2 linked regions of the Pelosinus fermentans DSM 17108 genome follow. The main gene of each other region encodes a partner of the protein of the gene in region 2 in a complex. Links are inferred from orthologs where the notes say so. Each region holds a gene or a part of one and is shown on either strand. Other genes may lie near its edges. The genes, in order: dnaG and dnaB.

Region 1 (3,318 bases), 2.1 Mb from region 2 along the record:
ATAATCGAATTTCTCAACGGCTTTTATTAAGCCCAAATTACCTTCTTGAATTAAGTCCAAGAATAGCATTCCACGCCCAACGTAGCGTTTTGCAATACTTACAACCAAGCGCAGGTTAGCCTCTGCTAATCTCCTTTTTGCTTCCTCGTCGCCTTCTTCCATACGCTGCGCTAATTTAATTTCTTCATCAGCTGTCAGTAAAGGTACTCGACCAATCTCTTTAAGATACATGCGAACCGGATCATCAATACTAATACCTTCTGGAATTGTTAAATCAATATCTACTTCTTCTGGAGTTACTTCTTCTACTTCTGCTACATCAGGCTCATCATGTCTTTCAGTATCATCAGGAAGCTCATCAACTATCTCAATCCCCTTACTAGAAAAGACTTCATATATCTCTTCAATTTCATCAGGAGATAAATCTTCACTTTGGAGAGTATCCATGATTTCACTATAAGTTAACACGCCACCCTGTTTTTTCCCTTTGTTCACCAATTTAGTTACAAATTCATTTGATATCATCTTTTTCTCTGTCATTTTACTCCCCTCCTCCATTGGCCACTCCAATCAAGGCGTAGTTTCTTTTTGGAATTATAAGTTGCGCAATTTATTAATTTCATCGTTTATTCGCTGACTTTCTGCTAATGCCTGCAGAAAACCACTATCCCCCAGACGTTCTAATTCATCAGCCCTTAATCGGTGCTGTTCATATAAAAACTTTAAATTTGTTAGGCGCATATTTTTTATACAATCATCAACCATTTTGATATTATCAGTATCATTATATTGTATATCAATTAGCATAATATGAGATAATTCTGCATTTGCTGCTTCACTTAGCATCATTGTCCAAGCAGTATCTGTAATATCTTTTCCCATATTATACTCTTTAAATATTAAATTAATTATTTCGCGTCTATTTTCTCCTTGTATTTCTTCAATAGACAGTTTCTCCCTAATATATGGTATAAGAGAGCTATCTCCACACATTAATCGAACAATATGACTTTCAGCTTGTTCTAATGCGACTGAAGGTTGCTTCACAACCAACATATTAGATATATTCTTCCCTTTATTTACATTTTTATCCTTTTGTTGCTGAAACAAAAATTTACGAACTTCACTGCGTATAGCACTTTCATCAATTGCCAGCGTCTGTGAAATAGAAGCAATATATGCATTCACTTCTACTGCATTATCCGCTTCTGCCAATATAGGCACTATTTTAGATACAACAGCAACTTTTCCTTCTAGACCGCTATAATCTATACTTTGAAAAGCTTGCTTAATTTGATACTCTAAAATATCAGCTGCCTCTGCGATGAGTAATTGAAAAGCCTCAGCTCCATGTTTGCGAATAAACTCGTCAGGGTCTTTGCCATCAGGAATCGAAATTACTCGCACATTTGCACCTAAATTGCGTAGAATTGACAAAGCCCGTACTGTAGCATTTTGCCCAGCAGCATCACTATCATAAGCAAAAAATATATCTTTAGCATTACGAAGCAATAATTTAGCCTGCTCAGGAGAAAAGGCTGTACCTAATGATGCCACAACATTTCGAATACCAAAAGCATGAGCCGTAATGGCATCCATATAACCTTCTACCACAATGGCTTGCCCGGATTCCTTAATAAACTTTTGTGCAGCATCAAAACCAAACAAAATATATCTTTTATTAAAAACAGAGGTTTCTGGTGAATTTAAATATTTAGGTTGGCTATCATCAATCACCCTTCCCCCAAAACCAACTACCCGCCCCCGAGCATCAGAAATAGGAAATATTACACGACTGCGAAACCGGTCATAAACACCATCACCAGAATTTCTCTCTACGATTAGACCAGCTCTTAGCAAAACCTCTTGTTCTACACCACGTTCTAAAAAAGCATTTACCAATTTATCCCAAGCAGGAGGAGCAAAGCCAATTTTAAAACGTTCAATGACGTCATCTGTAACACCACGGGAATTTAAATATTCTCTTGCTTTTTTGCCATAAACAGTTTTTGTCAAACAAGCATAAAAAAACTCCCTAGCCATTTCATTGACACGGTATAATTTGCTATTCTCACGCTCCCTTGCCAATTCCCGCGAACTTTTCTCTTTTTCTGGCAAAGGAATATTCATTTTTTGTGCCAATACTTTTACCGCATCAAAAAAACTAATGTTTTCAATTTTCATTAAAAAATTAAATACATTTCCCCCACTTTGACAACCAAAACAATAAAAAAAACCTTTGTCAGGTGTTACTGAAAATGAAGGAGTGTTCTCATGATGAAATGGACAGCAGCCCCAATAGTTTTTTCCCTTCTTCTTTAAAGGGACATAATCTGATAAGATGCTTACAATATCACTCTCCGAACGCAACCTATCAATAAATTCATCATAAATCCCATCTTTCATAAACTCACCTTTAACCTACTTGTAAGCATATAGCCTGTTAATTTTTCATGAATAAATATTCCTATTCATCAACTTTTCGACTTATGATACAAGAATATCCTGTTTTCCTGTTTTCGCGATTTTTTCCCATATTCCTGCTAATACTAGCATATCCAATATGATTAAAAGAAAAACTACTTTCGATTTGTGATTTATTTCTACACAAATTCCCATAATCCTGCTATAAGATTCATGCGTCATAGTACTTATTATTTCATACTATTAATTGAAAGATCTTAGAATGAACTCCAAATTAGGACATAACTCCATTCATTTTACTTTCATAAACAATAGTATTCAATATAACTTATAAATATCCTCTTTTCCCTCTTGACAACTAATATTTTTTTTGATAACAAATTAGAATCTCTTCTGATAACTCATCGGGCAATCCACTTTGCCGGAATAAATAACTCTTCAAACAAATGAACTGCATAACTATCTGTCAAACCTGCAATGTAATCAACAATCGTTACCTCCAATCCCCAAATACTTTCACGTTCTAAAAATTCCTGTGGCAAGCTTTCAGGGTGAAGGGTAAAGTACTCATATAATTTTTGAATGATATATTTTGCCTTCTTGCGGTCAGGCTCCAAATCTGCTGAATGATATACTTTTCGAAACATAAACTCACGAAATTCATCCATGGCATTTTTAACTTTAGCCGAGATATGTATTTCATTACGTCCCTCAGATGCTCGAATCATATCAGAAACCATTACAGTAATCATATTAGACGGGTTTATCCCTAATGTCTTGGCCACCTTTTCTGGTAAATCAACAGTTCTAATCATCCCTGCTCGAATACCATCATCATAGTCATGACATAAATAAGCAATACGATCACCAATACGTACTATATTTCCTTCTAAG
Region 2 (3,179 bases):
CAAGCGAGTATCTTTTGAATCCGCCTATTATGATCCTTCTGATCCGAATGTTCCCAAGTACATTAGAAAGCTTTTTGAAGATGGTGCGCCCGCCGATTTTATTCTGATTGGTGCGACCACAAGAGATGCGTCGGAAATTAATCCTGCGATACGGTCACGCTGTGCTGAAATTTACTTCGAGCCTTTGACGCCAAAGCATATAGAAGAAATTGTTTATAATGCGGCAGTCAAATTAGATGTGGCTTTAGAATCTGATGTAGCTGCTTTGATTAGTGAATATACCATTGAAGGCCGTAAGGCTGTTAATATCTTATCCGATGCCTTTGGTATCGCTTTATATCGGTCCAGTGATCAGGAAAAGGTCGTCATTACTCATGAGGATGTATATAAAGTAGTACAGGTTAGCCGTCTAACTCCTTTTGTAAATCTTAAGGCGGCTAATATTGGTGAAGTTGGTAAAGTCTTTGGTCTGGGTGTGGCTGGTTATCTTGGTTCTGTATTAGAAATTGAAGCTGTATCCTTTGCAGCAGGAGAAAAGGGTAAGGGACGTATGCGCTTTAATGATACAGCGGGCAGTATGGCGAAAGATTCGGTCTTTAATGCTGCGGCTGTAGTCAGAAAGATAACAGGTGAAGATTTAGGCAACTATGACATTCACATCAACATTATTGGCGGCGGACGCATTGATGGTCCTTCCGCTGGGACGGGCATTTTGGCGGCAATTATTTCTGCTATTACCGAGCGTCCCATTCGCCAGGATGTTGCAGTGACAGGTGAAATTTCCATTCAGGGTAAAGTGAAGGCTGTCGGTGGTGTCTTTGAGAAAGCCTATGGTGCTAAGCAGGCCGGTATTACGACTATGATTATTCCGAAAGAAAATGAAAAAGATATTCCCCAAGGGCATTTGGGCTTAGAAATCTGTCCTGTAGATAACGTAGAAGAAGCACTAGCCATTCTATTGTCTGATACAGAGCAAAAAAGTGCATAGCAAGATGGGGAGGAGGCAAGCTGATTGTTAGATAGAATACCACCACAAAATATGGAAGCTGAGCAGGCAGTACTTGGCGCCATGCTGATTGAGCGGGAGGCAATTTCTAAGGTTGCTGAGTTATTGCGGCCGGAAGATTGTTATCGCGAAGCTCATCGCTTAATCTATAATGCTATGCTGGAACTTTTTAATAAAAATGATGCAGTGGATATGGTTACTGTTATTGAGTTTCTGCGCAAAGAAGACAAGCTGGAAGCAGCGGGCGGGATTGCTTATGTAACCTCCCTGGCAAATAGTGTACCGACTGCTGCTAATGTATTGTATCATGCAAGAATCGTAGAAGAAAAAGCACTGCTGCGTCAATTGATTAACGCTGCTACCAATATTGCCGGCATGGGATATGAAGGCAGTGAAGAAGTAGCTACTATTTTAGATAGCGCTGAAAAAATGATACTATCTGTATCCAGCCGAAAAATGGGGGGAGAATTTACTCCCATTAAGAGTATTATCTTTGATGCATTTAATAAAATTGAACAGCTATATGCTTCAAAAGGCAGTATAACCGGTCTTTCCACTGGATTTAAAGACTTAGATAAGCTAACTTCAGGTCTGCAGCCCTCTGATTTGATTCTGATCGCAGCTCGTCCGAGTATGGGAAAAACGGCGTTTGTACTGAATATTGCCCAGCATATTGGAATTGCCGAGAAAAAGGCAGTGGCATTCTTCAGTCTGGAAATGTCCAAAGAGCAATTGGTTCAACGTATGTTGTGTGCAGAATCCGCCATTGATTCTCAGCGATTGCGAATTGGTGAGCTGGAAGCTAAAGATTGGACGAAACTCGTCAGCGGGGCAGACAGATTGTCTGCAGCACCTATTTTTATCGATGATACAGCAGGTATTACCGTAATGGAAATGCGCTCAAAAGCAAGACGCTTAAAGATAGAGCATAACTTGAGCTTAATTATTATTGACTATCTGCAGCTTATGCAAGGCAGTGGAAAGGGGAAAGGGAGCGAGAATCGTCAGCAGGAGATTTCAGAAATTTCCCGTTCTCTAAAGGCTTTGGCCAGGGAAATTAATGTCCCTGTTATCGCCTTGTCTCAGCTTAGTCGTAGTGTAGAGTCCAGACAGGTAAAGAAACCGATGCTGAGCGATCTTCGAGAATCTGGATCATTAGAACAGGATGCGGATATTGTGGCTTTTCTCTATCGGGATGACTATTACAATCCTGATAGTGAGCAGAAAAATATTACGGAAGTTATTATTGCCAAACATCGTAATGGTCCAGTTGACACCGTTCAACTATTCTTCCACAAACAATTTACGAAGTTTAGTGATTTGTCGAAATTGCCAGGATAGAGGAGGTAGATGATATCTCCTCTATTTTTATGATGTTTTGCGGAAAAATCAGTACTTCTATTAAAAATAAATAGAAGTTTTGCAAGAAAATCCGAACAATGGGTGGACAAACATGAAAAACATTCGAAAATACATTGACACTTTTAGTACTAAGTGCTATGCTATATGAGGGAAAAAATCTAGACTTTAAATTTAAATTGAATGAGTACTAAGATGGTGAGTGAATTTTATAGTCTAGGGATAAAATAAGCATGCCTAATTATAAACAACTTATTAACAAAGTTATCCACAGTTTGTGGATAACTGGTTAGGTACATTAGGTTTGGTTTATAAGTAGAAATAGATTCTAAAGTAAAATGATACCAGAAGTTAAAAAGAGAGAAAAGAACTTTTGGCAAAAGTATTTTAAAAAGATGGGAAGGGTGAATATTATGCCAGCAGTAGTAGTAATGGGAACTCAGTGGGGCGATGAAGGAAAAGGAAAGATCGTAGATTATTTGGCAGAAAAAGCAGATGTTGTTGCTCGATACCAAGGTGGTAATAACGCAGGTCATACTGTGGTAGTAGAGGGGAAACAATTTAAATTGCAGCTATTGCCATCAGGAATTTTATATAAAGGCAAGACTTGCGTTGTTGGTAATGGTGTGGTAGTTGATCCAGGCGTCATACTTAAGGAAATTAAGGGAATGCAGAGTCAGGGAATTGATACCTCAGGTTTAAAAATTTCTAACCGGGCTCATGTTATTATGCCATATCATCGTTTATTGGATGAAGCAGAAGAAACCTATCGTGGTGATCATAAGATTGGTACGACCAAAAGAGGCATTGGTCC

The links.
Region 1: the proteins of dnaB (region 2) and dnaG are in contact, whole or in part, in a crystal structure (PDB 2R6A), measured with the Geobacillus stearothermophilus proteins. The link is inferred for Pelosinus fermentans DSM 17108 from one-to-one orthologs. Residues at the interface, in WP_033016901.1 of Geobacillus stearothermophilus: Ser13, Glu15, Ala16, Gln18, Glu91, Leu92, Asp94, Ala95, Val96, Pro97, Thr98, Ala99, Ala100, Asn101, Tyr104, Tyr105, Ile108; in WP_049624496.1 of Geobacillus stearothermophilus: Lys456, Leu457, Leu458, Pro459, Ala460, Asn463, Ala464, Leu467, Leu535, Leu536, Ile537, Ala538, Gln544, Glu545, Asp548, Tyr549, His552.

The regions. Positions count from the first base shown.
Region 1 is NZ_AKVN02000001.1:2,201,779-2,205,096, reverse strand. The notes cover bases 1-2,988. They hold dnaG (DNA primase), read right to left. Parts: upstream 2,407-2,988; coding sequence 595-2,406; downstream 1-594. Other genes in these bases: FR7_RS09900 (deoxyguanosinetriphosphate triphosphohydrolase), read right to left, coding at 2,826-2,988; rpoD (RNA polymerase sigma factor RpoD), read right to left, coding at 1-540. Outside these bases: more of FR7_RS09900, read right to left, coding at 2,989-3,318. UniProt on the Escherichia coli protein: RNA polymerase that catalyzes the synthesis of short RNA molecules used as primers for DNA polymerase during DNA replication.
Region 2 is NZ_AKVN02000001.1:109,087-112,265, reverse strand. Bases 331-3,179 are described here. They hold dnaB (replicative DNA helicase), read left to right. Parts: upstream 331-1,012; coding sequence 1,013-2,347; downstream 2,348-3,179. Other genes in these bases: FR7_RS00515 (adenylosuccinate synthase), read left to right, coding at 2,779-3,179; lonC (Lon family ATP-dependent protease), read left to right, coding at 331-988. Outside these bases: more of lonC, read left to right, coding at 1-330. UniProt on the Escherichia coli protein: The main replicative DNA helicase, it participates in initiation and elongation during chromosome replication. Travels ahead of the DNA replisome, separating dsDNA into templates for DNA synthesis.